2 regions of the Paraglaciecola sp. L1A13 genome follow, and region 2 is predicted to be linked to the other one. Evidence: predicted binding sites of a transcription regulator. Region 2 holds the regulator's gene; the other holds the start of a gene.
What was found. Region 2 encodes MetJ, which represses methionine synthesis genes. Its sites were predicted from a motif close to TAGACGTCTAGACGTCTA; they were not measured.
Positions count from the first base shown of each region.

Region 1 (12,226 bases), 1.6 Mb from region 2:
ATTCCATTTGGCACGGTTGATAATTGTACCGCTTTGCATTGTGGTAATTTTACTTGTTACCAGATTTGACTAATGCTAAGTTTCTGACCTTTAGAGATAAAATAGATTGGTTGAAGAATAAAGAGAATAAAATCGTCAGCCTTATAATCGATATAAAAGAGTAATGGAGTGTGCAGGTAGCCGCTCTTCATTTGCTGAGTGACAGCACATAATAAAAGGACGTATTTTGAGAAAATTTGCATTAATTTTACCTGTTTTAGCCTTTAGTAGTTTTGCTGCTGAAGATAGTCAAACCCAGCAGTATTCCGTAGGTATCGGTATGGGGGCTTTGTATTCAGGGCTGGGAGCTAATCTTGCGTTAGTTTCAAAAAACGATATGAAATACTTATCGGCTGGCTGCGTTGAATATAGTTCAAGGTTTGGTTCAACATGTGGCTTTGGTGCAGGTTGGGTCAAAACGGATTTATTTAATTTTGACAGCAACAAGCATGGCTTTGGTATTTACGCGAGTATTGCTGGGCGTGAGCATTCATATCGTATTAACCCAGATATAAATGGCAGAAGCTATCAAGTCAAAGAACATGATATATATGGATTGGGCGTAAGTTACACCTATTTTTTCAACGGTATAAATCGCTCTGGCACGACCTTGGGAATTTCTATACATGGTACCAACGCAGATTTTGAGAGTACCGTAGGTGGATTTTTACAAATTGGTTATCAGTTTTAGTTTCTTGTTGTGCATTGATGATTCGCTGGTCATAAGTGTCAGATGAGAATCATGGGCTGGCGAGACTTCTCTGATTAAGCAGTCAATTGAAGAATAACGAGCGCTCAGAGGCATAAAATTACGATCACATTTCGGTCTTTAATATGTGACGGCTTAAACTTCCATAAAACCGACATTGTGGATCATAACGTTTTTTTAAGGTTAGTAATTTTGAGGTGTTTTTACCAAAATACCTTTTTAGTTCGTCTGGCCCTAAGAACTCATAGTTTTGATATGCCTGATCATTATAAAACGCAGACAAGGTAGTATGGCTGTCATCGACCCAACGCTCAATTATTGGGTCGATTTTTGTGCCTCCACTGATGCCAGTCACACTGCATATAAAACTCGATTTACGATGGACGAAAGCGCTATCTTGTGAGGCTCTATCTTGGATAGCCCCGCCAAGTGGATCGAACATTATCCCGCAATAATCGTCAGGGCTATTAATATAGCAACTAATAACCTCATCGATAAACTGTGCAGATAGATCCTGGGATACAAAGCCATTGCGCCAATAAACACATAACTCACTTTGATATGTATTAGATTGCATTTCGAGATAAGACTTTTCACTCACGTCCATTTTCGGCCCAAGACCCCACTGTGAAATACGCTTAAAAAAGACCTCACAGTCTGACTTGCTTGCGGTGCTAAAGGCCATAATAGATACTTTTTCTTGGCCCTTAGCTGTTCGTGAGATATAGGCATATACAAAGTAGTCTCTGGTGTTGCTAAGCACTTCATCACTGTAATGTTTTAACACCTTACTCGCTTCGGATAGAGGCCATTCTATAAAGCCACCAATCACCGTTGATGGCACGGGATAAAGCTGTAACGTTATTTCGGTTATAACCCCAAATTGACAGCCACCACCGCCACTTAGCGCCCAAAAAAGCGCTGGCTCTGAGAATTTATCGATTGTTTGTTTGATACCTTGCGCGTCGATCATAGTGACGTTAATTAAGCTGTCACACGTTAGGCCGAACTTACGTGATAAAAATCCGATTCCACCTCCTAACGTGGCACCAATGACACCTACATCAGGGCATGTACCAAGGGGCACAGCCAAACCATATTGGGTGGTATAAGCATCTAATTCCATATTTCTAACCCCTGCGCCCAATCGAACTGATTGTCGGTCCTCTGCAAGGGCAATCGATTTAAAGGCCGACATATCTAGCACTATCCCATCGTTGACTACGCTGCTTCCCGAATTGGAATGGCCACCCCCTTTGACTGATATAGGCAGATTGTGAGCATTGGCAAAATGGATCGCTAAGCGAATATCTTCTTCACAACCGACCTCAATAATCGCCAGAGGTGTATTGTTGATCCCATGATTGAACACGCTTTTACGAATGTGATACTGCTCGTCAGGAGAGAACCATATAGGTCCGTTGAATTGATAGGCGATAGCTTTGAGTTGCGCTTTTAACTTGCTGATGTTCACGTTTGGTATCCAAAGGAAAATAGAACTATTAAATAGAAGGCTTACGTTAAAGTAGAGTGATCGTTAATTTTCCTGAGTCTGTTGCTCACTGCGAGCAGTATTTCTTAGAAGCAAACCAATGTAATTGCTAAAATAATGCTATCTAGACAAACAACAATATGCCCCTTCTAAATTCAATAAGCTACGTCGCTTCTTATTAAACTGTCGATTGGGGATTATTAACAAGTATTGGCTAACAGAGGTTTGCATAAAAAGAGTATTTTTTGCGATATTGCTGCGATGGGACTTAGATTCGATTTAATATTCAGAGAAGTGGGTATATATAAATGATTGGAAAAAAATGGTGGCCCAACCCTGACTTGAACAGGGGACCTGCCGATTATGAGTCGGATGCTCTAACCAACTGAGCTATTGGGCCATCTTAAAACACTATGTTTTACTCGCTGAAGAAATCAGCAAAGGTGTAAAACGACGCGCAGTATAAGCAGTTTTATTTTACTTGTCATCTGTTTGCGTACACTTGAGTGATAGTTTGCTGGAAAAATGCACAGTAAGGTCTATTTTTCGTCTAATTGTAAACGGTCTAGGGGGGCTATTCGCCGGCAAGTAGTAACGATGTTGATTTAAACTGGTGGTGTTGTAACCGAAGCTTTTTGTTATTTAATACGAGTAAGCCAGTCAGCTGATTACGTTATGCTGATCTTAGTCTTATTTGGGGTGCTATTGTGCACTTGCCTTGGCCAGTAGTTTATAATTTACAATGGGATAACAAAGGTGTGCAAGGATAAATAAACTTTGTTATCTTGCTACTATATAAAGGGCCTTAGTATTTAAAATATAGGCATTTGGAGAACAATATGACCGAAAAACCATTCTTAGTCAGTGGCCGTAACACCCTTATTCATAAAATTAGAAAGCTGGATCTTTTGGTAATGAACGGTGAAGACAACCCCGCTATTCTAGTGACGCACAAAAGTATAAAGGAATACACTGGGGCAATACCAGATAATAGGCGCGAAGCAAAACAGCTAGATATGGAAATGGTAGATGTAACGGTAGGTGATGTTTTCGGTGAAGAAAAGACCTTACTCTTTGTGCAGACGATCAATGGTAAAGAGTACAAAATCGATTACAGTAAGCATGGCACCCCCTTGTTCATTAAAATTCATCAAGATAATACGTTTTAATTAATTTATTCGGTCCGGCACATTTGCAGTGTGCCTGAACTTTTATTCAATATTTATTTGCGATTAGCAACATTACTGCCATGTATTAAACGGCATCGAGTTATACCCCGTAATTGTTTTAGACTCTCCTCTGAACTGCACGTATTGATCATCGAATACATTAAAACGACAGATATCGATAGGCGTGACTTCCGAGGCGTTAACTGAACCGATTATCTTTCCTTGTTCCATGGCTTCGGCTACCAGTTCAGAGCAAAACCAACTTGAAAAATCCTCAGAATTTAAGCTCATTTCCTTTAATAAAGGAATGGAGTCTGTTGCGTCAACAGTAGAGCCAAATAGTTGCCAAATATCATAGGGTTTGTGATTTTGCTTGAATAGAAAGTCAAAGAACGCGTTTTTGTTACTTTCTAAATTAGCTCTGGCTTTATTGCCCAAGGGCAACCACCACATGTCACCATCGTAGTTTGCAACCCGCTCACTAAGGCGAGTAAGCATAACCCCGCACTTGCCGTTATAACTGGTTGCTTCAATGGCTTGATTGAAATAACGCCCGTCACTCTCATCTAACACTTTGGTTTTGATAACGACTGCTACATGCGTGACAACGGAACGTGTGGTCAATTTTGCCCACTTCGAAAAAAGGCTATTGCCACCAAAGGCGATTATATCCCCTGGTTGCATCTGCTCACGGATTTGCGCGTAACTTCTTTGTTGATGTTGCACAACAGTAATCATCTTCGTTCCTTGTTTTCAACTACATCCTTGTATGCTTTTTATACTAACCAATTTTTAAGCCGTAACAAAATAATTATTTTTTCGGTTGAGTGACACAAATGCGAGGTGATTTAACGTGGTCAATTACCTGTTGAACGCTTCACCGCATTTCGCCGCACTTAGGGAGTATTCAAACAACTTTGTTATATGACTCAACTACTCATTAGTTGCCCCGGCCAACTACTTGGCTTGTTAAACGAGCAAAGGAATATTATGAAAAATATAATCATTAGCAGCATGTTAGGATTAAGCGCCTTGTGCGCAAGCCCCGCGAATGCAGAGTATATAGAGCCTGCATTAGAAAAAAAATTAGTGAGAATTTGTTATGCGATCAGAAGTGACAGTCGCATCAAGCTTCACGTGGCAATAAATAAAAGTGGCATACGAGTAAAGTCATTAGCCAAGGGGTATGTCTGTAATGGTCATGACCCGGTCACTTTTGCAGCCCTTAATAATGCGAATCGAACAGGGTCACTTATGGCAAATAGGCTCAATGTCGATTACCAAGCGTTATTGGCCAAACTATGATGGGAGAAACTGGTGTACTGGTAGTGTTAACGCGACGTTAGCGCTGTCAGTATTCTTATATTTAATCATTTATAAATGTCAGGGAAGTTAAATCGAGAGTTGGCTCAAGACGCTTTTATCAAGGACCTTACCTTTCTTTTTTGAAGCCTGCCGATTAATATTTTAGCAATATTAAAAATTCCGTTAGTGACGTTTTTTTATTTTTCTCGAAATGAACAAACGAAATATTTATAATCATTTATCATGTTTAATAGCGTAACTTAGTGCTTCTGTCCCAAAAAATGATTGTTTCGTCATAAAAAACACTAAATGCATAGGATGTTGCGCTATACTTTTGTCCATCGGAGTAGTGACCCGATTGATACATTTATTAAGCATGTATCACTTCCTAGGCAAAGGACTTTACCGCTGGTAATGTCCCTTTCTTCCCTGTTCTATCCAGTTATTATCCTTTTTATGTTTTCATGTAATTCACAGAGTAACTCTTAAGCATCGATGTATAGTCGTGGATGATTACGCGGCAGCCCGAGACAGGATTGTGCAGTACCATTGTCAACCTAGGTTCTGTGATTTAGCAGTAGTAGCGAACAGCAACCTGATTTTTGCTTCTTGGCTATTAAATTTTTGGTAGCTTGGGAATTAGATTGGCAAAATAGCTGTGAAATATTGTTTCATATCATTGGATGTTTACTGCCCTGCGCAGGTAGGTTGCTTTAACTGCATTCGAACGTAATGCAATAGATTGTTTATTGAGAACAACTTGTTACATCTTACGGTTGCAGATAGCGGTCTGAACTCAGATAGTATTCTTTCGACAGCAGCGCAATTGCTGGAAAAAAGTCAACAGGATGGGATTGGATTGAAAAACGTAGTAGAGCGTTTAAACGTGCTTTATAGCAATAATTACCAGTTCTTTATCAAGCAAGGTATAAGCCATGGTTGTGTGGTGAGCATTGAGCTGTCAGTGGAGACATCGGCGTGACGAGTATTCCAGTATTAATAGTGGATGATGAACCACTTGCTCGAGAAGGTTTATCTTTGCGCTTAAGTGATTATCAAGATATATCTGTGTTAGGTTGCTGCAGAAACGCCACGCAAGCACACAATATGATGGCGTTGAACCAGCCTGAGGTGATTTTTTTAGATATCGAAATGCCGGGACAAACGGGGTTAGAATTTGCCCAGCAACTGCGTGAAGAAGGCAACCCAGCCAAGATCGTTTTTGTGACTGCCTTTCGAGAATTTGCTCTTAACGCGTTTGATTTTCAGGCGTTTGATTATTTACTTAAGCCCTTCTCTAATGAGCGACTTAAAGCCTGTATCGATAAAATATTGAGTGCACGAGATGTTACCAGTGTGGTGAGGAAACACCAAAAACTGGATGCGTTATTAAGTCGTAAAACGGGCAATTCAATCGACAGTTTAATTCACAGTTTAGAGGTCTCAAATTATGACGATCTACACGAATTACAACAGATCATTTCACTTAAAAGCGGTTCACAATGGATCAGGGTGAAGCTTGACGATATTGTATGGATTGAGGCTGCGGGTGACTATATGTGCGTACATACTCACAGTGAAACGCACATTATTCGTAAAACGCTTAAACAGTTTGAAGAAGAGTTAGATAGCGTACATTTTCCACGAGTGAGCCGCTCGGCCATTATCAATATCGCCAAACTATCTACTTTAACGCCCAACTCAAACGGTGAATACGTCGCGCAATTAGGCGATGATATTCAGGTCAAAGTAGGACGAAAATACAAGTTCAGCATCGACGAATTAAAGCCGTAAGTGAAAAATGTTTAAGTCTACTTCCGGGGGCATGTGAGAAAAGCGAGCTAGATTGTACGTCCCTCAAGTATCTAATTCCGTATTCGATGGAAGCTAAATGATACAAAACCTGTCTCATTCCCTACTTCGTACTTGAAATTACGACAATTACCTCAAAATTAACATAATCTATGGCATATCATTTTCATGAATGCCTTCAAACGTTATTTAAGGACTGACCTTGACCATTAAACTTGGCGTAGTAATGGATCCTATTGGATCAATCAACATTAAGAAAGACACTAGTTTTGCCATGCTTTTAGGCGCCCAAGCACGCGGCTATGAAATTTTCTATATGGAAATGGCCGACTTATACTTACAAAATGGCAAACCCATGGCGTTGATGAGTCGTCTAACCGTGCAAGAAGATGCGCAAAATTGGTATCAACTGCAAGAAGAAGAAAGCTTAGGGTTAGGTGAGCTTGACGTAATTTTAATGCGAAAGGATCCTCCTTTTGACGGGGAGTTTTTATACGCCACGCAAATGTTCGAACTGGCTGAGCAAACCGGAACGCTGGTGGTCAATAAAGCTCAGAGCTTACGAGATTTTAACGAAAAGTTATTTACCTCGTGGTTCCCAGAGCTTATTCCGGAAACCTTGGTGACCCGCAACTCGAAACTTATCCGTGAATTTCATGCAACTCATCAAGATGTGATTTGTAAGCCTCTTGATGGGATGGGTGGTACGTCTATCTTTCGCGTGAAGCCTGATGGTAATAATCTAGGGGTTATTATTGAAACGCTGACCCAACTAGGTACTCAATACGCTATGTTTCAGCGCTACTTGCCTGAAATAAAAGATGGCGATAAGCGAATCTTGATTGTTGACGGTCAGGTTGTACCTTATGCATTAGCGCGTTTGCCACAAAAAGGTGAGACCCGCGGTAACTTGGCCGCAGGTGGTACCGGTCGAGCGCAGCCCTTATCAGAAAGTGATTTTAAATTAGCGAATTCCATAGCACCTTTATTAGTAGAAAAAGGTCTGATATTTGTAGGACTTGATGTGATTGGCGATCGTATAACTGAAATCAATGTAACCAGCCCCACATGTGTGCGGGAGATTCAAGCAGCTTATCCGGTTGATATTATCGGGATGTTGTTTGATGCCATTGAAAAGCGCCTTAGCGCCAAGGATAAACATTAATATGCAAACCTATATGGCGGACCTGGCGCGATGAATACGTTTCAAAATTATTTGTTGATTGCCATGCCGAGTATGGATGATCCCTACTTTTCTCGTTCTGTGACTTATATTTGTGAGCACAATGAAGACGGCGCTATGGGGCTGGTTATTAATCAGCCAGTAGGCATGAGCTTAAAAGAGTTGATTAATCAGACCGACGAAGACGCTGTGGTTGACGACGATAAAGCAGATAATATTGTATTGGCTGGTGGGCCAGTAAATCAAGACCGAGGCTTTATTTTACACACTACGCAGCCGGGCTGGACGGCCAGCCTTGCCCTCACTTCTGACATTATGGTGACTACATCAAAAGATATTTTATCTTCTTTAGGTAACGAGCAGGGCCCAGATAAGTCGCTTGTGGCCTTAGGTTATGCGGGTTGGTCAGCGGGTCAATTAGAGGAAGAAATTCGTTCTAACTCTTGGTTAATGGTAGAAGCAGATACTGAATTGTTATTCGATACACCCATCCATAAAAAGTGGGAAGCGGCTGTGCATAAATTAGGTATCGATACATGGCAAATCGGCCCAGATGTTGGGCACGCGTAATTTTAAAAACTAGGCAACGTACTTGCCTAATCCTCAACTATATTGAGTTTTACTATGACAAAGACCGCACAACGCACGGTGTTAGCATTTGATTTTGGCACCAAAAGTATTGGCGTTGCTGTTGGCCAAGAAGTTACAGGTACTGCATCTCCTTTGGATGCTATAAAGGCAACTGACGGTATTCCTAACTGGGATGTGGTGGCAAAGGTGTTTGAGCAATGGCAACCTGATCTTGTGGTAGTTGGTTTGCCTTTGAATATGGATGGGACGTTTCAACAAGTAACGTTTGCGGCGAAAAAATTCGCCAACCGTTTACACGCTAAATATAAAGTGCCTGTTGAAACGACGGACGAAAGATTGACCACAGTAGATGCCAAAGCTCGATTATTTGAGATGGGTGGTTTTAAAAAATTAAACAAACAGAAAATTGATAGTGCTTCAGCATGCTTAATCTTTGAAAGTTGGGTAGAGCAATCCTATTCATAACAATATGCTGAATGTTTTGCAGCTTAATCTAAAGTGGCATTCCACCATGGTATCGATGCCGGTAAGGTAATGCTGCTTATTTGTCTTCTACTCGCACTTCATTTATTGCGACTTTACTTAGCCAACTCTACTTTTCCAAATGAAAACGCTGAAAGATAAAGTGCTTAAACACTATCTTGTTTACATCACTCCCTAAACGAGAACTTTATATGCCGATCGACTCATTTCAATCTACTACAGCAAATTATTCCGTTCGCAAAGGGATTTTCTTGTTCCTTTTGCTAGTGTTAATTTCACAATTCTCCTTAGCCGTTGGATCTGAACCTTCTGCAAAAACGGAATTGAAAATGGCACCCCAGTGGAGCCTATTTGATGCCGAAGGAAATGAAGTTAAATCATCGGATTTCAAAGGCAAACCTCTGATTATTCATTTTTGGGCAACGTGGTGTCCTTACTGTAAAAAACTTCAGCCGGGCTTGGATAAATTGTACAAAAAGTACCATGACCAAGGCCTACAAATGATCGCAATTAGTTTGCGTGAAGATGAGGGGGCGAAGCCGCAAGACGAACTGATTGCTAGAGGTATGTCTTTTAAAACATTGATTAATGGTGACAAAGTGGCAATGGAGAAATTCTTTGCTCGAGGGACACCGACTACGTTTTTCATTAATGCCCAAGGGCAAGTTGTGGTAGCTACCAGATTGTCTGACCCTAACGATCCACGTTTGGAGCAAGTGGTTAAATCAATACTGGTTAATTGATGTCTGACTTATGCTCATTTTTTATCAGCGTTTTTAAGGGTTGTGCTTCCTTATGGGCTTAGTTTCTGGTATTTTGCCATTGCAAATAGACGTCCAGATGTCTTCTTATTCTTCATCAACTTGGATACCGCAATGAGCAAAGTTTCGCTTCAAAAAGACAAGATCAAAATTTTACTTCTCGAAGGACTACACCAGAGTAGCTTGGACACGCTGCAAGCAAATGGTTATGAAAATATTGAATACTTAAAAACGTCGTTACCTGAAGACGAACTAATTGAGAAAATTAAGGACGTGCATTTTATTGGCCTTCGTTCTCGTACCCAGCTAACCGAGCGGGTTATCGAGGCGGCGAATAAATTAGTCGCGGTAGGATGCTTCTGCATCGGAACGAACCAAGTTGATTTAAAAGCGACCCAAAAACGTGGTATTCCGGTGTTTAATGCGCCTTTCTCAAATACCCGTTCTGTGGCTGAGTTAGTCCTTGGGCAATTAATATTATTGTTACGTGGCGTGCCTGAGCGAAATGCTAAAGCGCATCGTGGTGAGTGGGATAAAAGCGCAACGGGTTCTTTTGAAGCTCGTGGTAAAACGCTTGGTATAGTTGGTTACGGCCATATCGGTACTCAGTTAAGCATTCTGGCTGAGCATTTGGGTATGCGTGTACAATTTTTTGATATCGAAGATAAATTGGTCTTAGGTAACTCTACCCAAGTTAAAACGTTGAAAGAGTTGATGAGCACATCTGATGTAGTGAGCTTACATGTGCCTGAGACTGTGCAAACCCAGAATATGATCGGTGCTACAGAGTTATCGTGGATGAAAACCGGCTCAATTTTAATGAACGCGGCTCGTGGTACGGTTATTGATATTCCGGCGTTAGTCGAAGTATTAGAAAGTGGTCAGTTAAGTGGCGCAGCAATCGATGTATTCCCGGTTGAGCCGAAATCAAATAACGAAGCGTTTGAGTCACCCTTGTGCAAATTCGACAATGTTATTTTAACGCCGCATGTAGGCGGTAGTACCCAAGAAGCACAGCAAAATATTGGTATTGAAGTTGCCGGTAAACTGGTTAAATACAGTGATAACGGTTCTACTTTGTCAGCAGTGAACTTCCCTGAAGTGTCATTGCCATCTCACGCTCAACGTTCACGTTTATTGCATATACACAAAAACACGCCTGGGGTATTAACCCAAATTAACCAAGCGTTTGCTGAGAAGAACATCAACATTGCTGCACAGTATCTGCAAACAGATGATGTCATAGGTTATGTTGTTATTGACGTTGAGACAGATGATGCTGATGAGGCTCTTGAGCAATTGAATCTTATCGAAGGTACCATTAAGTCACGTATTCTATTGTAACGAGCAATCTAGCCTGTCATCGGCTAGGTAATTGCTTTGTGATAAAATAAAAAGCGATATGTTCATTACATATCGTTTTTTTTTGCCTGCTAAAAATGGTTCGTTAAGACTCATTATAACACTTACTTCTACTGGTAACTTTGTCTAAACTCCGATGGTTTTGTTTCAAATAATTGAAAAAATTTACGGCTAAAGTAACTGGCATCTTGAAAGCCGACCTCGGCAGCAATTACATTGATGGGTAAAGTGGTTTCTACCAGTAAACGCCGGGCGTTTTCTAATCGTACCTGAATGATGTAATGCCTTGGGGTGAGCCCTAAATATTTTTTGAAACGCCTCTCAAGCGCGCTAATCGATAGATGGGATAAGGTTGCAAGTTCCTGCATGGAAAGGTTTTGCATATAGTGCTGTCGTATATGACTCATCGGCGTTTTGAGGGCGTCCATACTATTTAGGGCGAGTGACGTCTTTTCTAAATGGCGCGATGTTCCATAGGAGCCAACGATATTGCCATCGGCATCAAATAGTGGTCGCTTTGATGTGGTGAACCAGCAGACTTCCCCTGATTCCAGTACATTCATCTCTAATCGCTCGGTGACTGTTTCCCCCTTGATCACGCGCTGGTCGTCGTTCAAAAATTGTTTTGCTATGTGCCGAGGAGCGAAGTCTGCATCAGTTTGCCCTAACGCTTGCTCAAGAGTATGAATGCCTACATGTTCTAAATAACACTGATTGGCATGTATTAAACGACTGTGGGTGTCTTTTATCCAAAATAGAATGTCGGGTAATAAATCGAACATGGACAATAGTTGGCTTATATTACAACTGCGAATGAAGTTGGCACTGTCTTCGTGACTAAAATGTGATGTTATCATGGTTCTTAATTTTGTTTTCTCGTCGCGCTTTTACCAATTAATATAATCAGAGATGAGTGCTCTGTATACAGCTAAAATCTATGCGTATCCTCTGATTTAAAGAAATAAAAGCACTTTTATATTTTAACACGCTGATTTAGTCCTAATTAGAACCGATTTAACATTATCCTCGTTTAACCTTTACCACTTACAATAATTAACATTTAGTTAACTTTGATTTTTTTGTATATATGCTGTTTGTGGTTGAACTAATTAACAGGATTAACCACTTAGCTAGGATAAGGCACTTGTTAATTGGGTGCAGAATAGATTTTTCATAACCTGTGCTGCGTTTTTAGACGCCATGGTTGTATTCAGTTTCAAAGACTAAAGGTGTGCCCATGGATAAATCATCAACGTGTTCCTCGCAACACGTTTTACATCAACAAGCATCTGCTTCTTCTGAGGGCGCTGAGCTTGGAAG
Region 1 is NZ_CP047024.1:1,233,173-1,245,398, forward strand. It holds gene GQR89_RS05050 (hypothetical protein) at 227-730, shown strand; gene GQR89_RS05055 (FAD-dependent oxidoreductase) at 855-2,222, opposite strand; tRNA gene GQR89_RS05060 (tRNA-Ile) at 2,564-2,640, opposite strand; gene GQR89_RS05065 (hypothetical protein) at 3,080-3,409, shown strand; gene GQR89_RS05070 (hypothetical protein) at 3,482-4,147, opposite strand; gene GQR89_RS05075 (DUF3718 domain-containing protein) at 4,400-4,714, shown strand; gene GQR89_RS05080 (hypothetical protein) at 5,475-5,696, shown strand; gene GQR89_RS05085 (LytTR family DNA-binding domain-containing protein) at 5,693-6,508, shown strand; gene gshB (glutathione synthase) at 6,729-7,691, shown strand; gene GQR89_RS05095 (YqgE/AlgH family protein) at 7,722-8,279, shown strand; gene ruvX (Holliday junction resolvase RuvX) at 8,334-8,765, shown strand; gene GQR89_RS05105 (TlpA disulfide reductase family protein) at 9,113-9,526, shown strand; gene serA (phosphoglycerate dehydrogenase) at 9,659-10,888, shown strand; gene GQR89_RS05115 (AraC family transcriptional regulator) at 11,017-11,763, opposite strand; gene GQR89_RS05120 (gluconate 2-dehydrogenase subunit 3 family protein) at 12,144-12,226, shown strand, end outside.
Region 1: serA (phosphoglycerate dehydrogenase) is a predicted target of MetJ. The motif match lies at 9,613-9,630, and genes of this name have one in related genera.

Region 2 (12,226 bases):
ACAAGCTAAGAGTAAGTGCCCTAGTCTGCTCTAACACCTAACATATGGCAAATAGCATAACTTAATTCACAACGGTTCAATGTGTAAAAATGAAAATCTCGAATGCCTTCTTTAGCCAATACTTTGACCATATCCATAGCGATACTCGCCCCCATCAAATTACGCGTAGTTTGATCATCTGAATCTAAGCCGTCATACATTTTGTGAAGCCAACTGGGCACATGCACATTGGTAAAACCGGCAAAACGCTGCAAAGTGTTATAGTTGGTAACAGGCAGAATGCCAGGCACTATGTCCATGTCGATACCAGCCGCTGCGGCTCTGTCTCTAAAACGTAAAAATACCTCAGCGTCAAAAAAGAACTGACTAATTGCCTGATTCGCTCCTGCTTCTGCTTTGCGCTTTAGGTTTAACAAATCAAACTGGCTGTTTGGTGCTTCTGGATGCTTTTCTGGATAAGCGGCAACAGCAATATCAAAATCAGCCACATCCCGGAGCAAGGCCACTAAATCGGATGCATAGGATACATGTTCGGTATATCCTTCTGGCAAATCGCCGCGTAAGGCTACAATTTTACGAATACCGCTAGCCCAGTAGTCTTTGGCGATTTGTTTCAATTCTTCGCGACTTGCATCAACGCACGTTAAATGCGGAGCTGCTGCAATACCAGTTTCACTTTGAATGCGTTTAACAATTTCATGGGTACGATCACGTTCACCGCTATTCGCACCGTAAGTGACCGACATATATTTGGGTTTTAACGGGGCCAATCGTTCAACCGATTTCCACAATGTTTGTTCCATCGTTTCTGTTTTCGGTGGAAAAAATTCAAATGATACATTGATCCCTTTCACTTCTGACAGTGATTGGTTGAGGGCATCGATACCTTGTGCATAAGAGACCATGGAAAGCTCCGTAATTATCTGGACGTTTAGACGTCTAAACTAAACTTTGTACGTAAAGCCGTCAAGATGTTTAGCAGTCTATCGTTGACCTTTATTGTTTAATGGTTAGAATTTCCCCTTATAAGAAAGAAAAAAACGAGTAACCGATGGCCAAAACGACTAAATGGAACGGGAAATACATTCATCCCTATGCTGAACATGGAAAGAAGAGCGAGCAAGTGAAGAAAGTCACTGTCTCGATTCCTCTTAAAGTGCTTAAGGTATTAACGGATGAGCGAACCCGCAGACAAGTAAACAATCTTCGTCACGCGACGAATTCAGAATTATTGTGTGAAGCATTTTTGCATGCTTTCACTGGGCAGCCTTTGCCAAACGATAACGACTTGCAAAAAGACAACGACAATCGTATTCCTAGTGATGCCTTGCGTATCATGCAAGAAATGGGAATAGATATTGATTCAGAAGAATAGCCCATTTAATTGGGCTATTCAGTTATGTGTAACACTAAGCAGAATTTTTAATTAAGCGTAGTCGTATTGCCCACCACGTGATAGCCCCTGTTGATAAGCAGGACGGGCATGAATACGTCTTACATACGCGTCGATATTTGGATACTCCCCAGAAATATTGCGTGATGCCATCGCTTCTAGCGGAAAACTCATTTGTATATCTGCACCTGATAACGCTTCACCGGCAAACCACTTATTATCAGCCAAGTGCTGCTCAACATATTTAAGGTTGGCAACAAGGTTTAAGCCAAAATAGCCATCCATTACCTTATCCGCAATTTTATTAGCCACCATTTTGACGAAGAACGGCTTGGCGTTTTGACGTACTTTATCAAACACCAGCTTCGCGACCATGGGAGGCATCAATGTACCTTCGGCAAAATGTAACCAATAAGTATATTGACGATACGCTTCAGTATCAGCTTGCGGGATCAGTGCTTTATCACTGTATTTGCGGGCTAAATAGTCAATAATTGCTCCAGATTCAGCGACCGTCACTTCACCATCAGTGATCACTGGGGATTTCCCCAACGGGTGAATTTTTTTCAACGACTCTGGAGCCAAATTAGTCTGCCCATCACGTTGGTAGCGTTGAATCTCATATTCAACCCCCAGCTCCTCTAACATCCATAGAATACGCTGAGAACGGGAATTATTTAGATGGTGGAGTATGATCATAAAGGAGCCTTAGTTTAATTAGTTATATAATTAAGTAAGCTACGCGCAAAACATGAAACTGGCTCATCAAATTTATGAATATGTGCGCATACGAAGCTATCTTAGTTGATACCTTAAAAGAAAAAGAGCTGAAGATATCGCATCATCCAGCTCTTTGATAATTCACTTTAAAAACAAAAGCTTGTACTATTTTCCAGATGGGTCCAAGCTAGAAAAATATGCCGCTAAATTATCGATATCGGTATCACTTAAACCCGCAACCATAGGTGCCATAATCATATTTTTACGTTCGCCTGAGCGAAACGCTTTTAGTTGAATCGATAAATATTGCTCTTTTTGCCCTGCTAGATTCGGATACATAGGAATTTGCGATATTCCGTTAGCGCCATGACATGCCACACACGTCGCCGCTTTAGATTTACCAGCTGCAATGTCGCCAGCGAAAACGTTAGTTGATAGGATGGCGGTCATTGACAGACTCACCACTACACATGTTTTTGATATTAGATTCATAATTGGTCCTTAAAATAACGTCAGTTTTACAATAACCCATTTTACTCGTAATAAAATAGAGGCAGAACGTGAATTTAGATCATTCATATGCAACGCAATTAGGTGACTTAGGTGCCTATGCTCAACCTCTAGAGGTTGCTAACCCTAAACTCATTGAGGTCAACCACACTTTACGCGAAGCGCTGCAACTCCCTGCATCATGGTTTACGCAATCTACCATAACGTCGATGCTATTTGACAACACAAGTTCATTTACGAGGCATTCTTTTGCACAAAAGTATGGTGGTCATCAGTTTGGCGGCTGGAATCCTGACTTAGGTGATGGTCGAGGTTTACTGCTTGGTGAAACACTAGACAATAATGGTCAGCGCTGGGATTTACATCTAAAGGGCGCGGGACCAACCCCGTACTCTCGCTTTGCTGATGGCCGCGCGGTACTGCGCTCAACTTTACGCGAGTATCTTGCCAGCGAAGCCTTGCATCATTTAGGGATCCCTACCTCTAGAGCTCTGTGCTTGATAACGAGTGATGAACCCGTGTACCGGGAAAAACAAGAGCGAGCGGCGATGATGATCCGCATCAGCCAAAGTCATATTCGCTTTGGTCATTTCGAATATTTTTACCACAGTGGCCAAACAGATAAGCTTGAGCGTTTATTTAATTATAGCTTAGAGCATCACTTTTCAACCTGTGCAAAACAAGAAAATCCGCATTTCGCTATGCTCGAACGTATCGTAATGGATACCGCCAGCATGATCGCAAAATGGCAAGCATTCGGCTTTAATCACGGAGTAATGAATACGGACAACATGTCGATACACGGTATTACCTTCGATTTTGGTCCTTACGCCTTCTTAGATGATTTCGACCCAAAATTTGTGTGTAACCATTCTGATCACCAAGGACGATATGCTTTTGAGCAGCAACCGGGTATCGGTTTATGGAACTTAAATGCTCTGGCGCATGCATTTACACCTTATTTAAGTATCGAACAAATTAAAGATGCTTTAGGAGAATACGAAGGACAACTGTTAAGTGAATTTTCTCATCTCATGCGTCAGAAACTCGGCCTATATACCGCAAGCCCATCTACCGCTGAATTAGTTAATCGCTGGTTAGATTTAATCTCTCAAGATAAACGAGACTATCACATAAGCTTTCGCCTGCTATGTGAGGTAGATGAACATCAACCCAATACACAACTTGTGGATCACTTCATTCAACGAGAGGCGGCACAAAGCTGGCTAAACCAATATCAGCACGCTTTAATTGAGCAAAACATTCCTGTCGATGACCGCCAGAACAAAATGCGTGGCGTAAATCCGCAATATGTTTTACGTAATTATCAGGCTCAGCTTGCTATTGACGCTGCAGAAGAAGGGGACTTTTCTCGTTTTAAAAAGTTCTTGCAGGTGCTGCAACAGCCATTTGAATCTAAGTCTGAATATGCAGATTTTGCAAAACCGCCACCTGATTGGGGAAAACATATGGAAATTTCATGCAGCAGTTAATCGAAATAACTAAGGATAAACCCTTTGTTGAAAATGAATATCCGATGTTAGGCTACGCTTCACGATACATATTAAGGTTGTACTCTATCGATGCAACTCATACAGCGATGGTTTCTTAGATAGTGAAAATACGCCATTTAAAACACGTAAATTTGGTGCTCTGCCTGATACTGCTTGTCGCTATGCAGTTACTTCAGGTTGTGCATGCACAGGCTGTTTTAACTCCTGGTGTCATCAAAATCGATAGCGCGTCATCTACCACCGACTTGTTAAGTAAAAGCCAATGGTTAGTCGCTGATAATCGAGTGCAGTTATCCGACGTACAAGAACTGCAAACTTGGCGTGCAGCGTTTTCGCCTCAACCGCTTAGTGCTAATCAAAGCCTGTGGGGCAAAATAACACTGCAAAGTGACAGTACACATCAACCCTATTTTATTAGTATCGATAATCCCCGTATCGATGCGCTTGATATCTATGTTCTGGATGAACGCGAACGCATTATTAATTCCTATCGGTTGGGCACATCACGACCAATGGAAAACCGCGCCTACGGACACAGACTATTTGTTGTGCCTATTGATATGCCCTACGCTCAACCTCGGAATATATACATTAAAGTGCATGACGAAGGGCCTTTAGTGTTCTCTTTCCAGCTCTTTTCTGAATCCGCTTTAATAATAAAAGAACAGCGCTACAGCACGATTTTCGCATTATTTAGCGGTGCGCTTGCCATGATGGTGCTGTATTTTTTGGTTACGTACACCCTATTACGTAGCCCGGTACGATTCTGGTTTTCGGTGGCAAGTGCAGGGTATCTCCTGTTGTTTTTAAACAGCCAAGGCGTTATCAGTCATGTGTCTGGGTTTAATGCTTATATCGATAAGATAAGCACGATGCTAGGTGCGTTGTTATTATTTTCTTTAGCCAAAATAACGTTTACTATTTTTCGCCCTTTGCCTACTTATTACCGTTATTTTCTATATTCAATGGGCTGGATAAGCGCGGCTTCAGCGTTTATTGTTGATAGTTATCAACAAATCCTTATCGTATCTGGGGCGTCTATTTCAGCCCTAATCGCCATTGGCTTGTTGGCCATATTCTATCGCTACAAAGAGCACACTATTAGTAATCGGGTGTTTGCCTTAGGACTATGTCTTATTGCACTCACTACCGTCGCGCAACTAGGTCTGTATTTAAATTGGATAGCCTTCCCCGAACAACTTTCTCTAGCTCTAAGCACCCTTATCGTATTGGGTATTGTACTGATTGCAGTCGCCATAGCGGCTCATGAAAAGGTCATTGCGTTCCGTCACCATAATGAACAACAAGACGATATTCGCGCCTTGCAACAATTCGTGGATATGTTCGAAGACGCCCCTGAAGGACGTTTCATTTCAAGCTTAGACGGTCGGCTTTTGCGAGCGAATAATGCTTTGGCAAAAATATTTGGTTATGAAGACTCAGGGCAGATGCAAAATCTACTTAGCTCAATGTCACAGTTATATGCTGAGCCGGGCGAACGTGAATTACTGCTTGGTGAGTTACATAAAAACCAATATACCGTGGGTAAAGAATTACGTGGAAAAACTCGGCAAGATCAAGATATATGGTTAGCGGTTTCAGCTCACCTTAATCAGAATTTCGATAATGATGAGAAAGTCATTTGCGGCGCTGTATTAGATATTAGCGGCCAAAAATCAGCAGACTTAAGCCTGATATACATGGCCAGTCACGATACGCTAACAGGTTTTTATCAGCGTCAAGAATTTGAAAAACGACTACACATGGCGATAAATGTCGCCACACAGCAACAAGATGAGCTCACTTTGCTACACGTCAACATTGATCAGTTTAAAACCATTAATGATACCCATGGCCACAAAGCAGGAGATGCCATACTCAAGCAGTTTTCTGAATTGATGCTAAAAGTTGTTACCAGTAATGGGATTATCGGACGACTTGGAGGAGACGAATTTGGCATATTACTCACTGGTAGCAATGCTCAAAATAGTTTTATGCTGGCAAATAAATTACTGATTAGCGTACAAGAGTTTCATTTTTCTTGGGAAGATAGACGCTTAAATTTATGTATTAGCATTGGACAAGTACCATGGAATAATTCAGTTTCCAGTTCTGAACAGTTGTTAACCATGGCAGATTCAGCCTGTTATATGGCCAAAAAACTTGGTCGGAATCGTCTCCACACATACTCATCCACAGACAAACACATCGCTAAATATGAGACACAGCTCAGCTGGTTACCACGCATCCAGCATGCTCTTAATCACAACGGTTTCGAATTATATTGTCAAACCTATATGCCAATGACCACTATAGCTAAGGGTCATCACTATGAAATACTACTGCGCTTGGTAGATGAACATGACCAACGCATCTTACCAAATGAATTTCTACCTGCCGCTGAACGTTACAATTTAAGCCCCAGAATTGATCGTTGGGTAATCAATAATTATTTTACTTGGCTGAGTAACAATCCGCAGCACAAAAAAGATTTGCATCGAGGTAATATTAATCTCAGCGGTCATTCGTTAGGGGACCAAGACCTAAAGCTGTTTATTCTCAGCGCATTTGAAAAATATCAAATCCCATACAATAAAATTTGCTTTGAAATTACTGAGAGCATGGCCATATTAAAACTCGATGAAACGGTGGAATTCATTAACACCTTCAAAGACTTAGGCTGTACATTTGCGCTCGATGATTTTGGAAGTGGCTTTTCCTCTTACAATTATTTGAAAAACCTGCCGGTTGATCAGGTGAAAATTGATGGGGACTTTGTTAAGAATATTTTAATCGACCCGGTGGATATGGCTATGGTCAACTCAATAAAAGATATTGCTAACGCGATGCATATAGAAACTATAGCGGAATACGTTGAATCAAAAGAAATAATGGTTGAACTGGGCAAAATTGGCGTCGACTTTGTCCAAGGTTTTGGGGTGAATAAGCCCGCATCATTAAGTACCATGGCAGATGAAATAAATCCCCTTAAACAGAAATAGAGCAACAAATCACACTTGTATTTGAATAATCCGTACCCATATTTTCATCCAATGTGACACGCTCTTTGAATAAACTTTACAAGTCAGCAAGTAAATATATGAAACAACATCAGAAGTATGAATTTGTCAGCTCAGCCTCTTTACCCACACGCTGGGGACAATTCACCATCCATGGTTTCGTTGAAACCGCTATCCAACAAGAACATGTAGCCTTGACCTTTGGCCAATGGAAAGCTGGTGATGTGGTACCTATTCGGGTCCATTCTGAATGCTTAACCGGTGACGCGCTCTTTAGCACTCGCTGTGACTGTGGTGCCCAGCTTAAAAAGGCCATGCAAAATATAGTCGAGCACGGTAGTGGTGTATTACTCTATCTTCGTCAAGAGGGTCGTGGTATTGGCTTGCTAAATAAAATCCGAGCATATCAATTACAAGATCAAGGTCTAGACACCGTAGAGGCAAATGAGCACTTGGGTTTTGATGCTGACCTGCGCGAGTACGATATATGTAAAATCATGTTAGACACACTCAATGTGCAACGGGTAAATTTGATGACCAATAACCCCAAAAAGCGCATTGCGCTAGAGGGCATGGGAATTGAAGTGGTAAGTCGCACACCCATTGATCACGGTGTTACCGATGACAACCGCAACTACATTCGTACCAAAACTGAAAAACTCGGCCACGAGTTTGACTCACACCTACTGAAGTAATATTTTCCAGACGGCCGTATATGTAACGGCCTAATCTGGGTAATGAGCCAAGCATTTCGCTTCACTTAGCATTCTCCTATCGATTAGTATTTAACCTTGATTCAGTTTTGGTTAAGCCTTAGTCATCAACACTAAGCATACCGACTGACCTTTATTATTAATAATAAAGGCACGACCAATTGAGGTATCCCTATGGGTAAAACCGCTAAGTACATCATTATTTATATCGCTATGATAAGCCTATTTACCGCTATCACGGCTCAGTTGGCTAACGCTGAAACGCAACAAGAACCGGCAATTGAGTTACATCAGGCCAAACTTGACCAGATGTTAGCGCCTATTGCTTTATATCCCGATTCTCTTTTGTCACACATACTAATCGCTGCAACCTATCCACTAGAGGTGGTTCAAGCTGCTCGGTGGCGTCAAGAGCATAGTGATTTGTCAGAACAGCAAGCACTGGATCTAGCCGAAGAACAAGATTGGGACCCCAGCGTGATTGCCCTTACACCTTTCACTGAACTACTTGAGCGAATGAGCAAAGATTTAGATTGGCTGCAAAACTTAGGAAATGCCTTTCTAACAAACGAAGCCCAAGTACTCGATAGCGTGCAAAGTCTGCGTAACCGAGCATATGCGAAAGGTAATTTGCAAGACAACCAATACCAAAACATTGAACGTGAAAAAGACAAAATCGTCATTCACAGCGTAGAGCGCGAAACCGTCTACGTGCCCTATTATGATACTCGCGTGGTATACGGTGATTGGTGGTGGACAGTAACTCAGCCAATCTATTGGCGTTCGCCTCGACATTATGCTTACCAATCAGGTTTTTATTGGAGTCCGCGATTCCATATCAGCAGTGGTTTCTTTTTTGGTGGATTCCGATGGAGTAATAATTATGTTGTGATTAATAACGATTATCGTTATCGCAGATCCAATCATAGATATAACTATAGCAAGGTGCGTGAATACCCGCGTTGGCAGCATAACAGTCATCACAGACGCTCAGTAAAATACCGTTCAGATCATAACAATAGTCATCAGCGTGCTGTTACTAGCCGTAATTATGAATCTCAACAAAACCTGAATCATCGGAAACAAGTAATATCACGCTTAAAAAAACAGCAGAGCCACAACGGCGTCCCTAGATACAAAAGCAAGCCGAACGAGAATAACAAACATGACGTGTATACAAAGCACAAGACATCTTCAAACAGTAAGAATTTCACTGTCGGTAAAGAGCAAAAGAAAGAAAATCGCACATATAAAGTACAGCGTTCTGAGCAAAATAATCTCAAAAATGAGCGCTCTGCGACTAAAACTGAAAAAGTGAGAAGAGCAACTTCGGACCGTGTACGTAATAAACAGGTACAGTCGAATAGAAAGGTAGAACGAATGACGTCATCTAAACAACAACAACGATCTCAATCGAGTGCGCGGCGTAATACTAATTCACATTCCACGTCACATTCAAATAAGTCTAAATCGAAAAGAGTTGAGCATTAGGGCTTTACGCACTAATGATACTGATTAGCTAACCTGCGAGAAGGGAAGCTAAAATAGCCTGCTGGGCAGGCTATTTGCCTATGCTGAATGAGGTATCGTGATACCTTTTAAGCATTTTTCTTGGTCTTTAGGTAAGCGCTAACTTGTGATGCTTCGCGTTGCTCAGAGAATTGAATTAAATCAACACCGTTACACTTCATACCTTCAGAAGATACAAGTTTACGAAGAACATCGTTTGAGCTCGCTGCAACATAACCAACTTTACTGCGTAAGCTGCGTTTAAGCATGCCAAGGTCATCATTTACTACTGCTTTACAGAAGCTTGAATATTCACTATCACCGGCGAAGCGAACTTTGCTGCTAGATTCCATGCCAGCACTTGCATTAAAAGCTGACAATGCGATTAGAGATATAAGTACTTTTTTCATGGTGTGCTCCAAAATAGGTTTGCTAGTTAGGTGTATTACAGGTTCTGCCTGCCACTGAAATATCCATGAATTTGATGATCATGTCTGTGGTTTTATTGTTCGAAAGTAGTAAAAATGATGTAAAACAAGGGGTTACATTAAAATAACATTTCTAACTAATTGATTTGTAAGTGTATTTTTTATTTATATATATCCATAAGCAATGTGAATATTCCTATTCATTCCAAAAAACTCTACAAAAAACTGAAAGTGAAATTCCATAAAAGTCAAAATTTGTATATTTAATGAGCAATTATTGCTATTTAGTCAATTTTAATGCGTTAAAATGTTGTTAAATTACAGTTTTGGTTTTTTTATTTCAGAAATTGATAAGCCAATAATGTGAATTTCCTATAGATCAAACACCCAAATTTAACTCATTACTTATATAGAAGCGCGTTTCACTATAAAATTTACAAGACCCGCATCTGCGTTATCATTATACTCCGCGAATATTGAGTAACTTTAATCTGTGATGGTAAATTTATATGCGACTACTCCCTGAATGGGCCCCCCAAGAAGCGGTTATTCTAGCTTGGCCTGACCAAAAAACTGATTGGCAACCTTGGCTGCAAAACGTCAGGCAGGTATACCTCACTATTATCAGCGTACTTAATCAGGCAAATACGGGTGTCATACTGCTTATTCGCCCCGAAGAAATTGCTACATTTACGTCTTTGTATCAACAAGCCGACCTAGCAATAGATAGAGTTTTGCTAGTGCGAGCAGATTACAATGACACTTGGGTGCGAGATTATGGTTTTTTAACGTGTCACAGTTCACCAGGTATGCAACCGGTAGAATTTAATTTTAATGGTTGGGGTAATAAATTTAACGCCCGCAAAGATAATAAAATCAACCAACAAGTGTTAGCCAACCTTTGCAGACTACCGTTGCAAAGCTTTGATATTGTAGCTGAAGGCGGTGCTTTAGAAATCGACGATGCCGGTGTTCTGCTCTCTACTGAGTTCTGTCTATCGAATCCTGAGCGCAACGGCGATATGACCATGATGCAATATCGGCAGGTATTTAAAGAAGCTTTGGGTGCCACCAGCGTTCATATATTTGAGCAAGGTCATTTAGAAGGTGATGACACGGATGGCCACATCGATACATTGGTTCGCTTTACTCCAAATAGCGGCTTGGTCGTGCAGTCGGCTTTTAACGTACCCCAAGACTCTCATTATAGTGGCCTAGCCGCGCTAGTGGCTGAATGTCGCGCCGCTTTACCTGAGCATCAAATATTTGAACTGCCCTTGCCCCATATAGTTAATGCCCAAGGAGAAAGGTTGCCCGCTTCTTATGCCAACTACTTGATAAATAATGATCAGATCTTATGTCCTGTATATCAACAAGCCGAAGATAACTTGGCTATGCAAATAATGGCTAAGGCATATCCACAATATAAAATAGTACCCATAAACTGTTTACCGTTAGTACAGCAGTTCGGCAGTTTGCATTGCATTAGCATGCAAGTTCCCGTGAGTACGTTAACATTTGAAGTTAGCAATAAATTAGCTACAGGAGTCAGTGAGTTATGAGCCGTACCCCACACACAGCTAAAACCCTTAAAGTCGGGGTCGTTCAACAAGCCGTTGCCAGTAATGATAAGCAACTAAGTTGGCGACGAAGTGCTGAACAAGTAACAAAATTGGCTGAACAAGGTTGTGAACTGGTGATGCTGCAAGAGTTGCATAGCACACTCTATTTTTGCCAGCAGGAAAATACCGATTTCTTTGATTTAGCGGAACCTATTCCTGGACCAGCGACTGAATTTTTTGCTGAACTAGCCACCAAGCTCAATATTGTACTAATTACTTCTTTATTTGAAAAACGAGGATCTGGCTTGTATCACAATACTGCTGTCGTGTTTGATCGACAGTTAGGTATGGTCGGAAAATATCGCAAAATGCATATTCCAGATGATCCAGGCTTCTACGAGAAGTTTTATTTCACTCCTGGTGATATGGGCTTTGAACCTATTCAAACGAGCGTGGGGAAACTGGGCGTACTGGTATGTTGGGATCAATGGTATCCTGAGGCTGCGCGCTTGATGGCTATGCGCGGCGCAGACATGCTGTTTTACCCGACAGCGATAGGTTGGGATCCAGCGGATACCGACGATGAGCAACAGCGCCAATTTGGTGCTTGGCAAACTATTCAACGTTCTCATGCAGTGGCCAATTCAGTGCCCGTGATTGTGGCAAATCGCACAGGCTTTGAAACATCTCCGGTCCCAGGCGATAACGGTATTCAATTCTGGGGACAAAGCTTTATAGCAGGGCCTCAGGGTGAAATACTGGCTCAGGCCGATGCCGACGGCGAACAAAATCTTATGGTAGAACTGGATTTAGAGCGCACCGAGCAAGTTAAACGCATTTGGCCGTATTTTCGTGAT
Region 2 is NZ_CP047024.1:4,561,665-4,573,890, forward strand. It holds gene metF (methylenetetrahydrofolate reductase) at 21-905, opposite strand; gene metJ (met regulon transcriptional regulator MetJ) at 1,052-1,375, shown strand; gene GQR89_RS19355 (glutathione S-transferase family protein) at 1,427-2,092, opposite strand; gene GQR89_RS19360 (cytochrome c) at 2,279-2,605, opposite strand; gene GQR89_RS19365 (YdiU family protein) at 2,674-4,116, shown strand; gene GQR89_RS19370 (EAL domain-containing protein) at 4,284-7,139, shown strand; gene ribA (GTP cyclohydrolase II) at 7,238-7,852, shown strand; gene GQR89_RS19380 (DUF3300 domain-containing protein) at 8,045-9,361, shown strand; gene GQR89_RS19385 (DUF3718 domain-containing protein) at 9,469-9,789, opposite strand; gene GQR89_RS19390 (agmatine deiminase family protein) at 10,317-11,369, shown strand; gene GQR89_RS19395 (carbon-nitrogen hydrolase) at 11,366-12,226, shown strand, end outside.